Linked DNA regions of Cellvibrio sp. PSBB006. The protein of the gene in region 1 binds, or shares a complex with, the protein of each later gene. Links are inferred from orthologs where the notes say so. Each region holds a gene or a part of one and is shown on either strand. Other genes may lie near its edges.

Region 1 (6,515 bases):
TTTGTGACGGGGGAAGCTGGCGCGCCAGGCAAGGGCGACGGTACGACTGGGTGCGGGCTCGGTAAACGGCCGGGTTACCAGTACATGGGGCGTATAAAGCGAAGTAGATGCTGCTGAGGCGGGCAGGATGGTAATCCCCAGGCCGGAGGCCACCATATGGCGCAGGGTTTCCAATGAGCTGCCCTCCGCGGCGGTACGGATACGTCCCGAGTTGTCTTCCAACGAGGGTTGCAGATTGGGGCAAGTCGCCAGTACCTGATCGCGAAAGCAATGGCCTTCGCCCAACAACAGCATATTCTGGTCATCCAGATCGCGGGGATTGATAGCGGTCTTGGCCGCCAGGGGATGGTCGTGCGGCATAAGCACAACGAAAGGTTCATCGAACAACGCCTGGGTTACCACATCCGGCTCAGTAAACGGCAAGGCCACGATGATGACATCCAACTCGCCATTGCGCAGTTTCTTGCGTAGCGTAGCCGTATAGCCTTCCTCCACATATAGGGGCATTTTGCTGGCCAGCTTCTGTAAATGGGGGATAAACAACGGCAACAGGTATGGCCCGATAGTAAAGATCGCACCCACCGCCAGGGGACTGCTGAGTTGGTCTTTACCGGCATCCGCAATATCCTTGATGGCTGCGGTCTGCTCCAGCACGAGATTGGCCTGGGCCACAATCTGCTCTCCCAGGGGCGTCGCCTGCACGCGGGACTTGGTGCGCTCAAACAGGGCTACACCCAGCTCATCTTCAAGTTTTTTAACCGCAATACTCAGGGTGGGCTGGCTGACAAAACAGCGATCGGCTGCTCGCCCGAAATGTTGTTCCTGCGCCAGCGTAACGATGTAGCGCAACTCGGTGAGTGTCATGATGCAATGCCTTCTGATGGTGCGGGACGAATGCGCCCGCGGGCCTGTTATAGTGGGCAAGTGTGCCCTGTTATACGGAGTTAAGCAAAGGTGAATAGCGAAAAACTATTACCAGCGTCGGTGTTGATCCTCGGTTGTGGTGACCTGGGCCAACGGCTCGCTGAAAGATTGCCGGAAGATCGATACCGCGTTGTCGGCGTGCGGCGTTCACCGCCTGCCGATACGCCATCACTGACCTATCGGCAGAGTGACCTCAGCAAGCCGGAGGCGCTGCATCAATTGTTGGCTGAGCCAGCCGATATCATCGTCATCACCATGACACCCGATGAACGCAGCGACGCCGGTTATCGTCGCGCTTATGTGGATACCTGCATGCAGTTGGTAAGCGCGCTTAAAGCGCAACAGCAATCACCCACATTGCTATTGCTCGTCTCCAGCACCGGTGTTTACGGCCAACAGGATGGCAGCTGGGTGGACGAAACCTCGCCCACCGAACCTGAGAGTTTCAACGGTCAGCGCCTGTTGGAAGCGGAGGCAATCATTCGCGAGGGCGGATTTCCCCACTGCATTGTGCGCTTCAGCGGCATCTATGGCCCCGGCCGAACCCGCCTGATTGAACAAGTCCGTCAAGGTCGGGCGGTATTATCCGCCGCCTTCACCAATCGCATTCACGCCTATGATTGTGCCGGCGTGTTGGCACACCTGATCGACAAGGCCTGCCGAGGTGATGAGTGGGAATCCCTGTATCTCGCGACCGACAGCACACCGGCCCCTATGGCGGAAGTCGTCAACTGGCTGGCGATGCAGTTAAAGGTAGATCGCGCCGTCTTTGCCCCGGACCGGATCGACAGCGAACGGGGCAATAAACGCTGCGCCAACCAGCGCCTGTTGAACAGCGGTTATCGGTTGCTCTATCCCGGTTACCAACAGGGCTACAGCGCGTTACTCGGTTTACCGGATGCCGCCGCCGATGCACACTGATACTCTGCCAGCATTTGCAGAGACAACTGCTACACTTGAATCAATGTGCGACGGCCTGCACAAGATATTTCCCCGGAATGCTGGATAAAACATCACACGTCGATGCTGCCAACCATAAGTCGCTACGCCCGCGAGAATCCTATCGCGACCCGCCTGCTAGGGCTGATCATTCTCAGCAGCTCGCTGATCACGTTGATTACGATTTTGTTGCAGCTGTACAGCAGCTTTCACGACGACATCTCCTCATTGGAAAAACGCCTCGACCAGGTGCGCATCAGCACCCTCGCCAGCATCACCAAAAGCTTGTGGGGTTTTGACCAGGAACAATTAAACATCCAGATCAACAGCGTGCTGGATGTGCAGGATGTGGTGCAGGTGAGTGTCATCTGGCACGACTGGAATAATACGGAACAGACCTTGGTGGCCAGCACCCAGCGCTACAGCCAGGAAGACATCGACAACAAACCCAATCAATTTCTCGTCAAAAGCTATCCTCTCACTTACGAAGATGCCAGCACACCCCAGCAACAACTGGGCACGCTGATCATTACCGCCAGCCTGTCGAGCATCTACGACAAACTGTGGGAGCGGGCACTGTTTATTGCCGGGGTGCAAGGCGCCAAAACCCTGCTGGTTTCCCTGTTTATTCTGTGGCTGGTACACACATTACTGACGCGCCACATGGACACCATTGCGCAATATGCGCGGCAATTGAACCTCGACAATCTCACCACACCCTTGCGTCTCAAGCGCATGAAGGTAGATCAGCATGAAGACGAGTTGGACAATGTCGTTAACGCCATCAACCACATGCGCGAAACCTTGTTGGAAGATATTGAGCAGCGCCACGCCATTGAATTGGCCTTGCTCTCAGAGAAAGCAGAAAAACTCGAAACCCGTCGCCTGAAAAATGCCGCCGAAGATGCGAGCCGCGCGAAGAGCCAATTCCTCGCCACCATGAGTCACGAAATCCGCACCCCGATGAATGGCGTGATCGGGATGCTCGAAATGCTGCGCGATACACCCTTGAACGACGCGCAAAAACATTATGTCGACGTGATTCACCGCTCCGGTGAAACGTTATTGGAGATCATCAACGACATCCTCGATTACTCCAAAATTGAAGCGGGCAAGATGCAATTAGAGGTGGCCATCTTTGATCTGGAGGATTTGATTGAAGATTGCATTCAACTGTTTGGTGCAACGGCCAATAAGCGGCGCATTGAGTTACTCGGGGGTGTCGATCCCGGCACGCCCTTGTTATTAAAAGGCGATCCGACTCGCCTGCGTCAGGTCATCATCAATTTACTCGGCAACGCGTTTAAATTTACCAGCGAAGGATTTATTTCGCTTGATGTCAAACTCGCGCCGGAAAGTACACCGGAGCAACCCTTACTTTATTTTGCGGTGCAGGACAGCGGTATCGGTATTGATCCCACCGCTTATTCCATGCTGTTCGATTCCTTTAACCAGGCCGATACTTCGACCACACGCAAATACGGCGGCACCGGTTTGGGTCTTGCGATTTGCAAAAGCCTGGCGGAATTAATGGGCGGACACATCGGCGTTGACAGCATCAAAGGTCAGGGCTCCACCTTTTGGTTTACGGCGCGTTTTTTACCAGCGGATATTAAATCACTGGCGCCGCATCACGACCCCGCTATCGATAATCTGCTGCACAACAGAAAGTTATTATTGGTCGATGGCAGCACCAAGCAACGTCAATTTCTTACCAAACACGGCGACAGTTGGGGCGTGATTTTGCAGGAGGCCCGTTCGAGCGAGAATGCACTGTCCATCCTGCAGGAGGCTGCCTGGCGACACGAAGCGTTTGACTTTGTGATTATCGATTATCATCCCGGTGAAACCAGCTTTGCCATGGTTGCGTTGATGCGTCAGGACCCGGTATTGAAAGACACACCCATTGTGTTGCTCAGCAATGTTGATGTGCCGCAATACCACGACCAACAACTCAAAATTCGCAATGTATTGCGCAAACCGGTGTGCGCGAGGACCATCAAACTCGAACTCGCCGCCATACTCGGCGTTGCTATCGCACCGGTTTCGCCCCAAAAACAGGCGGCGCAGAATTATCAATTATTCTCCCATCTGCGGGTATTGGTCGCCGAAGACAATGCCGTGAACCGTATGGTCATCAAAGGGTTACTCGGCAAACTGCATATTGAACCGGAGCTGGTGGAAAACGGTGTTGCCGCGTTTAATGCCGTACGCGAAACCGCAACACCTTATGATTTAATTCTGATGGATTGTGAGATGCCGGAGATGGATGGCTTTGAAGCCACGCGCAGTATTCGCGAGTATGAGCGCAGCCACAATATGCCTGCCACGCCCATTGTGGCACTCACCGCCCATGCGCTACAGGAACATCGCGAAGCAGTTTTTGCCTCGGGTATGAATCACTACCTATCCAAACCCATCACGCTGGACAGTCTCTATACCACCTTTGAAAAAACCGGACTGATGAAGACACCGGAAAAAAATTTGCGCTAACAAAAACACCGGCAACTTGTCAGTAGATACTGTCGCCGAGTAGTTCTGAATTGATGCACGAATGATCCCGGCGGATGATATCGCCATTGCGTTGCTTTATGGCCGCCATTGTTTTTTGCCCCTTGCCTGCCCGCATGGCAATCCTTATCATGCGTCAAACACCTTGTGGTCTGCGCGCCACCACCACCGCCGAACAGGCTTGGAGACTGTTAAATATGAGTAGTGATGCCATCGTTCATGTGACTGACGCCAGTTTTGCTGACGAAGTCCTCAATGCCAAAACCCCTGTGCTGGTAGATTTCTGGGCGGCCTGGTGTGGACCCTGTAAGATGATCGCTCCAATTCTTGACGATTTGGCCGGCCAATACGAAGGCAAGCTCAAGATCGCTAAAGTGGATGTGGATGCCAACAAGGAAACACCCGGAAAATTCAACATTCGCGGTATTCCGACCCTGATCATTTTCAAGGACGGTAATGTTGAAGCGACCAAGGTCGGCGCTTTATCCCGCACTCAGTTAATCGACTTTATCGACAGCGTTGTGTAACACCACCGGGCCGGCAATCACCATTGCCGGCCCGATTTATTCACCCTGTGTTAAATTTGCGCTTTACACTGATGAAAACTTGCCGCTATACTCGGCACATTCAATGTTTGTTCCTCCCTGATTTCAGCTAATCACATCAACAACAGCCAAATCACTGAGCAATATAGAAACGGACAAGCATAAGACTCCTGTGTTATCTGCCCCAGCATAAATCCTGGCCTCAGGGCCCTCCCAGCGCCTGATTATCTGAGCAGTAATTATCGAGTTGAGACCCGTCGTCTGCGGACTATAAGAGCAAGACCGCGCGATAGAACAACACCCCAATACCCTGTAAATCAAATCCTGCTACAACTTCTACTAACCCAACTTACTATTCACAACCAAAGTCCTAGTGTATGAACCTTACTGATCTAAAAACAAAACCTGTCGAAGAACTGATTAACATTGCCACCGAAATGGGCCTCGAAAGTATGGCCCGCTCACGCAAGCAGGATATTATCTTCAATATCCTCAAGCGACATGCCAAAGGCGGGGAGGATATTTACGGCGATGGCGTGTTGGAAATTCTGGTGGATGGTTTTGGTTTTTTACGTTCAGCAGACAGTTCCTACCTCGCAGGCCCCGATGATATTTATGTTTCACCCAGCCAGATTCGCCGCTTCAACCTCCGCACCGGCGATACAATTTCCGGCAAGATTCGTCCCCCGAAAGAAGGTGAACGTTATTTTGCTCTGTTGAAAGTTAACGAAATTAACTTCGACAAACCTGAAAGTTCACGCAACAAAATCCTCTTTGAAAACCTCACACCGCTGTTCCCCAACGAGCGTTTGTTACTTGAAGCCGGCAACGGTTCTACCGAAGACCTCACCGGTCGTATCATCGATTTGATTGCGCCAATTGGTAAAGGCCAACGCGGCTTGATCGTAGCGCCACCCAAAGCCGGTAAAACCATCATGATGCAAAATATTGCGCAGGCGATTACGCGCAATAATCCTGAGTGTCACCTGATTGTTCTGTTGATTGATGAGCGTCCGGAAGAAGTGACCGAGATGCAGCGTTCTGTGCGCGGCGAAGTGGTTGCATCAACCTTCGATGAGCCACCCGCACGTCACGTACAAGTTGCGGACATGGTTATTGAGCGTGCCAAGCGCCTCGTCGAACACAAAAAAGATGTGATCATTCTGCTCGACTCTATTACACGTCTGGCACGTGCATACAACACCGTCATTCCTTCTTCCGGTAAAGTGTTGACCGGTGGTGTGGATGCCCATGCGCTGGAGCGACCCAAGCGTTTCTTCGGTGCCGCGCGCAACATCGAAGAAGGCGGCAGCCTGAGCATCATTGCAACCGCACTGGTTGATACCGGCTCGAAGATGGACGAAGTGATTTACGAAGAATTTAAAGGTACCGGTAACCTGGAGTTGCATCTGGATCGCAAGATTGCCGAAAAACGTATTTACCCGGCCATCAACGTCCGTCGTTCCGGCACCCGTCGCGAAGAGCTGTTGATGAAAGAAGATGAACTGCAACGCGCCTGGATTTTGCGCCGCTTGTTAAACGATATGGAAGATGTGGCAGCAACAGAATTTTTGGTCGATAAGTTGAAAGACTTCA
Region 2 (6,570 bases), 1.7 Mb from region 1 along the record:
ATCATCATCATATCGGCAAATTCATCGATCACGACGACAATCATCGGCAAGGTTTCGAGGTTAGGCGCGGTTGCTTCCGCCTCACCTGCTTCGAAATTTTCCTCCGGCTTGAACAGTGGATCAGCAATAGGCGTACCGGCTTTGTTCGCATCATCAATTTTGCGATTAAAACCTGCCAGATTACGCACACCCAAAGCAGCCATTAACTTATAACGTCGCTCCATCTCGCCCACACACCAACGCAAACCATTGGCGGCGTCTTTCATATCGGTAATGACCGGCGTCAGCAAATGGGGAATGCCTTCGTAAACAGACAACTCCAGCATCTTCGGGTCTACCAGAATCAGACGCACTTCTTTAGGTGTCGACTTGTAGAGAAGACTCAACAGCATGACGTTGACGCCCACAGACTTACCAGAGCCGGTGGTACCCGCTACCAATAAGTGCGGCATCCTGGCCAAATCTGCAATGACAGGCTCGCCAGAAATGTCATGTCCCAAAGCCATGGTTAAGGGCGAACGGGAGTTCTCGTAGGTCTCTGACGCGATGACCTCACTTAAACGCACAATCTCGCGATGCTCGTTGGGGATTTCGATACCCATAACAGATTTGCCGGGAATCACTTCAACGACTCGCACACTGATCACAGCCAGTGAACGTGCCAGATCCTTCGCCAAACCGGAAATACGACTGGCTTTGATACCGGGTGCGGGCTGGATTTCAAAACGGGTAACAACCGGACCAGGTTGCACTGAAACCACTTCGATTTCGATACCGAAATCTTTAAGTTTTAATTCCAGCAACTTGGACATAGCTTCCAGCGATTCTTTTGAAAAGCCTTTGTCACTACGTTTATCCGCTGGATCAAGCAAATTCAGCGCTGGCAGTTCGCCCACTACGCTGGTATCCAGAGTCTCGAATAACGATGCCTGTTTTTCTTTTTGCACACGGGGACTGGGTGTCGGCTTTTTGGGTGGTTCTGTGATAACTGGTGGAATGCGTTTGGCTTCCACTTTGGCGTGTTGCGCAACCACTTCCCGTCGATGTTGTTGAGCTTCACTCGCTAATTTTTTCTCATGGCGCCGCCGCTGGAAGTGCAACCACTTTTCCTGCATTTTGCTGATTAGCAACAAGGTGATGCGACCGATCTCATCCATCAGCGCCAACCAGGACAAATCGGTAAAGATGGTCATACCAAACAGAAATACGGCGATCAACAGCAAAGTACCGCCGGTATAGCTAAAGGCACCGCTCACCGCATCGGATACAGATGCACCTAAAAGCCCGCCATGAGAGTAAGGGAGATCAGATATTTCACTGCCGTAATTCATAGCCGCCAGGCCAGTACCCGCAACCATCACCAGGATAAAGCCGACCAAACGCAAGCCGATTAATATCCAGTCCGGTGTGGTTTGATGGGCACGATCGCGAAAAACAATCCAGGCCCGATAAGCCAACATAACGGGGAAGAGGTATGCCAGATAGCCAAACAACGAGAAAAACACATCGGCGATCCATGCACCAAAGGGACCACCCGCATTTTGTATGCGAATATTGGCACCAGTGCGCGACCAGCCCGGATCGCCGGGGTCGTAACTGAACATCGCCAACAATAAAAATAGACAAATGGCCACAAAACCGATCAGCGCACCTTCTTTCACGATCCGCAGGAAAATGCCGGATTCAGGTGCCGCAGGAGCAGTTTTACGACTGGAAGTATTTGATTTCAAAAGCACATTCCCAAGTAATGGACGGTATTTCGCGCCCTATTGTAATAATTAACGTGGTTTTTACCACCATATAAAGAGAAGCATCCAACATTCATGCAATAAAAGATAACTGTTGAGCGGCCGATACCCTATAGCCACAGCCAATATCTTGTATTGAACCAGACAATTTTGCTCACCCCACTGTATTCACTTATCATGGCCACCAATTTACCCATCTCTATTCACAGCTTGTTTATTACGCTTTAAGGATAACTATCATGAGTGACGTACAGCACCACCAACTGATTATTCTCGGTTCAGGCCCTGCCGGGTATACGGCAGCTATTTATGCCGCTCGTGCCAACCTAAAGCCAGTCGTTATTACAGGCATGCAGCAAGGTGGTCAGCTAACAACCACAACCGAAGTGGAAAACTGGCCGGGCGGTCCTCATGACCTCCAGGGACCGGATTTAATGGTCCAGATGCAAGAACATGCCGAGCGCTTTGATACGCAGATCCTCTTTGACCACATCCATGAGACTGTATTGACCGAACGTCCGTTCAAATTGCTCGGTACCAACACCTACACCTGTGATGCCTTGATCATTGCTACCGGTGCTTCCGCCCAATATCTGGGCCTTCCATCAGAAGAAGCCTTTATGGGTAAAGGCGTAAGCGCTTGTGCGACCTGTGACGGATTCTTTTATCGTGGCCAAAAGGTTGCAGTAGTCGGTGGCGGCAATACAGCGGTAGAAGAAGCTTTATATCTGTCCAACATCGCCAGCGAAGTGACCTTGATTCACCGTCGGGATAAATTAAAGTCCGAGAAAATCCTGCAAGACAAACTGTTGGCTAAAGCGGCGAACGGTAATGTGCGGATTATATGGAACCATACACTGGAAGAAGTTCTTGGTGAAGACAGCGGTGTTACCGGCCTGCGCCTGAAAAGCACCCAGGACGGCAGCACTCAGGACATTGATGTTGCAGGTGTGTTTATCGCTATCGGCCACAAGCCTAACACCGATATTTTTGCCGGCCAGCTTGATATGAAAGATGGCTACATCAAGGTAAACAGCGGTTTGCATGGGAATGCCACCGGGACCAATATTCCAGGGGTATTTGCTGCAGGTGACGTAGCTGATCATGTTTACCGTCAAGCTATTACATCTGCCGGAGCCGGCTGTATGGCTGCGCTTGATGCCGAGAAATACCTGGATAATCTTTAAACGCTCCTCAGGATTGTCTCTCTACAGAGGCAATCCTGCCCTCACCGCTCTTTAAGCCCCCTCCAACTAACATAACGTGCGCTGCCGCACTCAATCAGCAATCCTCTTTTCCCTATCGGGCATACCTTAATTGCTTGATTTCAAAAGCTTTAAATTCCAAAGTGATGACAATCACGTCGGATAAGATCCCGATATCCGCGCCATCCTGTAGTCAATTTCCTACAAAAAATAGCGATTTTCTCGACTATCTGCGACACCTCATTTTCTGGAGAATAGCTTTTAACAAGGAAGTACACATTGATGTACCCAGGCCAAGAAAGGTCAAAGGAAGCGCCCCACTCTATCTAAGGAAATACAAAGGAATGTGTGCCGTATAAGGACGTTGTAAACACGGAAGGACAGGCACAAGAGTGGAACAGCAAGGTTGGTCAGCAGGACGCTGAGTTTTAATTACTAAATTCTTTAGCAATTAAAGTAAAACCTGGAGAGGAGCTGGAAAGCTATGGGGCTAACCGCAAGGTTGGCCCCACTCTTTTTTTACATCAAGAATATCGGCCTATAAAAATAAACCCGACACCTTTAGAAATTTTCCTGCAAATATTGTTTAGCCAATCGAGCTGAATCACCACTGCCAGCAGCGACATCTTCAAGCAACTTTCTGCCTTGATCATCTTCCCCTAGCAAGTGGTATACCTTACCCAGCTTGAACTTCGCATCAGGTACTTTGCGATCATTAGGAAACTTCTCAAGCAATTGAGTAAACCAATTTCGCGAATCAGATAATTCATTCTTCAGCAGGTAGATTTCTCCCAGCCAATAATAGCTATTGCCCGCATAGGCGCCGTTGGGAAAACGGGAGAGATGGTCTTTAAAGGCCGCAATGGCGGGATCAATCTGACGCTGTTTCAACAGGTTATATGCTGCAGCATAGACCTCGGCTTCACCGAGAGCACTATTGGAATTCGGAATAGAGACACCGCCACCTGCGCTTTCAACGGGTGACGGTGGCAAAAGAGATGTATCAACAGGAGCAGGATTGCCACCACCAGACAAGGCGTTCAAGCGTTTATCCAGATCAAGGTAGTTATCCATTTGCTGCTGTTTTAAACGAGAAATCTCGTGAGCCTGTTCCTCTACCAAACCTCGTAGCAGAGAAACTTCTTCCTTGAGTGATTGGAGTTCAAAATACGCATTTGTTTGAGCGTTAACCGACTCAATCGGTTGAGCCACCCCAGAGAGTGGTCTCTGGGGCGAGGATTCAACAACCCGCACTTGCGCCTGGGATGCAGGGACTGCAATAAACAGAACAGCAGCTAACAGGTATTTCGACATACGGGTTGTTGACTCTTGATTAGTACTTCAGTTCTACACGACGGTTTTGAGAGTAGGAAGACTCATCGCTGCCAGTGGCAAGCGGACGCTCTTCACCGTAGCTCACAACTTCCAAAGAAGAAGCGCTTACACCTTGCAGTACCAGGAAGTCGCGCACAGCGTTCGCACGACGCTCACCCAGAGCAATGTTGTATTCGCGAGAGCCGCGCTCGTCAGCATGACCTTCCAGACGGGTAGCAGCACCAGAAGATTTCAGACGATCTGCATGAGCCAACAACAGCGCACGGGTTTCAGGCTTCAGAGTAGCTTGGTCGAAGTCGAAGTACACGATAGTTTCGAGCGGTGCTTGCTCTTCAACTTCGTTAACAGTTTCTTCAGGCACTACAGGAGCAGTAGTGGTAGTTTCCTCTTCCTGAGTGCTGCTGCTGGAGCAACCAACCAGGAAAGACATAATAACAGCGAAGGTTAAACCTTGTTTTAATGATTTAGTGATCATGTGTGTGTAACTCCAATCAAGTGGTGAACTAGCAGTACTGAGGTTTATTTAAAAAAATGGTGACCATGCGGGTTCCCGCACATCACCTTGTTTTGATGGTAGACGAACTCTGGTTCTGGCATCCAAGGAAACCGCTGCCAGTATACCCTTACCACCAAAGCGAGTCGCATACATCAGCATAGCGCCATTGGGAGCTATAGTAGGCGACTCGTCTAAATCTGTCTCTGTCAAAATGCGTAAATTTCCTGTCTTAAGGTCTTGTGCAGCGAGGTGATATGTACCACCTCGTTGATGAACCATAACCAAGCTTTTACCATCAGGAGAGACGCGACCACGAGTGTTTTGCTCGCCGTCAAAGGTTACACGCTCCACCTGCAAAGTTGCAACATTTACTTGGTATATTTGTGGCTTTCCTCCACGATTGGAGGTGAAAATAATGCCAGTACCATCGGCCGTCCATGCAGGTTCAGTATCAATTCCAAAATGATTTGTCATGCGCGACAGTTGTCGAGTAATAATATTCAGCGTGTAAATTTCCGGATTGCCATCCTTCGACAAAACCAATGCCAGACGCTGTCCATCAGGCGCCCATGCAGGCGCACCATTCAAACCTTTAAAATTTGTCAGCTGCTCTCTTCTGCCTGTTGCAATCTCCTGAACATAAACTGCAGGACGATCCGATTCAAAAGAAACATATGCAACCCGACGACCATCCGGAGACCACATCGGTGACATAATCGGCTCACCGGATTCAAGCAATAATCGCGAACGAGCTCCGTCCACGTCCGACAACATCAATCGATATTTATCATTTCTGCCTTTCTGTTGAAAAGCTTCTACATAAATCAGCTTGGTGGAAAATATGCCACGAATACCAGTAATAGTTTCATAAACCTTGTCACTGATGTGGTGAGCCAGGTCACGCAATTGAGCTTCCGTCCCATCAACTGACAATTTTGGTAATACTTTGCGCTGACCCAGGACATCAAACAGTTGATAGCTGGCGTAATAACGCCCTGCACGCTGCTCTACAGAGCCTATTAATAAATATTCTGCCTTGAGCACATTCCAATCGCGATAATGCACTTCAGCTTCGTTACGTGGGAAAGACAACATATCAGTTCGCGGAATTGCGGCAAACTGACCGGTGAACTCCAGATCATTACTGACGATTTCACTGATATCTTCCGATAATGCCAAGCCTTGAGTGGCCATAGGTACTACCGCGATGCGAGTCGGATTATCCGCCCCACGGGAAATCTGTATTGTTAACTGGGCTTGTGCCATACCTGAAATCAAAAGCACAAAAAACAGCAAATAACGTTTCACTGACGTAAATCCTCTGGCTGGAATAATAATCGGAATACTCGAAAGTTACGTTCAAATAAATCTGACGGCATACCCATAATCTCGGTAAAGCGATCAACCCGCTTTACCGCCTGTTCGGCCGAACGATCAAATGCGACATCACCACTGCTTTTAATCACCCGCACGTTCACTACCTGACCCGTCGGCACCATGTTGATTTCCAGAATCGCCTGCATGCCGTTTCTGGCGGAGGGCGGACGGCTCCAGTTTTGAATAATCCGCTCCTGTATTAGCGCCTCGTAGCTCTGGACATTAGCATCGTCACTACGTTCACTGAGAAACTGCTCTTCCTTTTGTAAGGCCGCCTCAAGCCGCTCCATTGCTTCACGCTGTTGCTGCTCACGCTTTTTACGTTCAGCCTCGGCCTTACGCTTCTTTTCTTCCTCTTCCTTTTTACGCTGCTGTTCAGCTTTTGCTGCTGCCTGTTTAGCCTGCTCAG

The links.
Region 2: the proteins of trxA (region 1) and trxB are in contact, whole or in part, in a crystal structure (PDB 1F6M), measured with the Escherichia coli proteins. The link is inferred for Cellvibrio sp. PSBB006 from one-to-one orthologs.

What each region holds. Positions count from the first base shown.
Region 1 is NZ_CP021382.1:3,523,214-3,529,728, reverse strand. Bases 3,353-6,236 are described here. They hold trxA (thioredoxin TrxA), read left to right. Parts: upstream 3,353-4,571; coding sequence 4,572-4,901; downstream 4,902-6,236. Other genes in these bases: rho (transcription termination factor Rho), read left to right, coding at 5,297-6,236; CBR65_RS22585 (hypothetical protein), read right to left, coding at 4,376-4,507; CBR65_RS14540 (response regulator), read left to right, coding at 3,353-4,356. Outside these bases: CBR65_RS14550 (hydrogen peroxide-inducible genes activator), read right to left, coding at 1-864; CBR65_RS14545 (SDR family oxidoreductase), read left to right, coding at 955-1,845; more of CBR65_RS14540, read left to right, coding at 1,948-3,352; more of rho, read left to right, coding at 6,237-6,515. UniProt on the Escherichia coli protein: Participates in various redox reactions through the reversible oxidation of its active center dithiol to a disulfide and catalyzes dithiol-disulfide exchange reactions.
Region 2 is NZ_CP021382.1:5,204,902-5,211,471, reverse strand. The notes cover bases 1,023-3,961. They hold trxB (thioredoxin-disulfide reductase), read left to right. Parts: upstream 1,023-1,987; coding sequence 1,988-2,935; downstream 2,936-3,961. Other genes in these bases: CBR65_RS21735 (YbgF trimerization domain-containing protein), read right to left, coding at 3,515-3,961; CBR65_RS21745 (DNA translocase FtsK), read right to left, coding at 1,023-1,730. Also shown: more of CBR65_RS21745, read right to left, coding at 1-1,022; more of CBR65_RS21735, read right to left, coding at 3,962-4,267; peptidoglycan-associated lipoprotein Pal, read right to left, coding at 4,287-4,763; Tol-Pal system beta propeller repeat protein TolB, read right to left, coding at 4,812-6,050; CBR65_RS21720 (cell envelope integrity protein TolA), read right to left, coding at 6,089-6,570.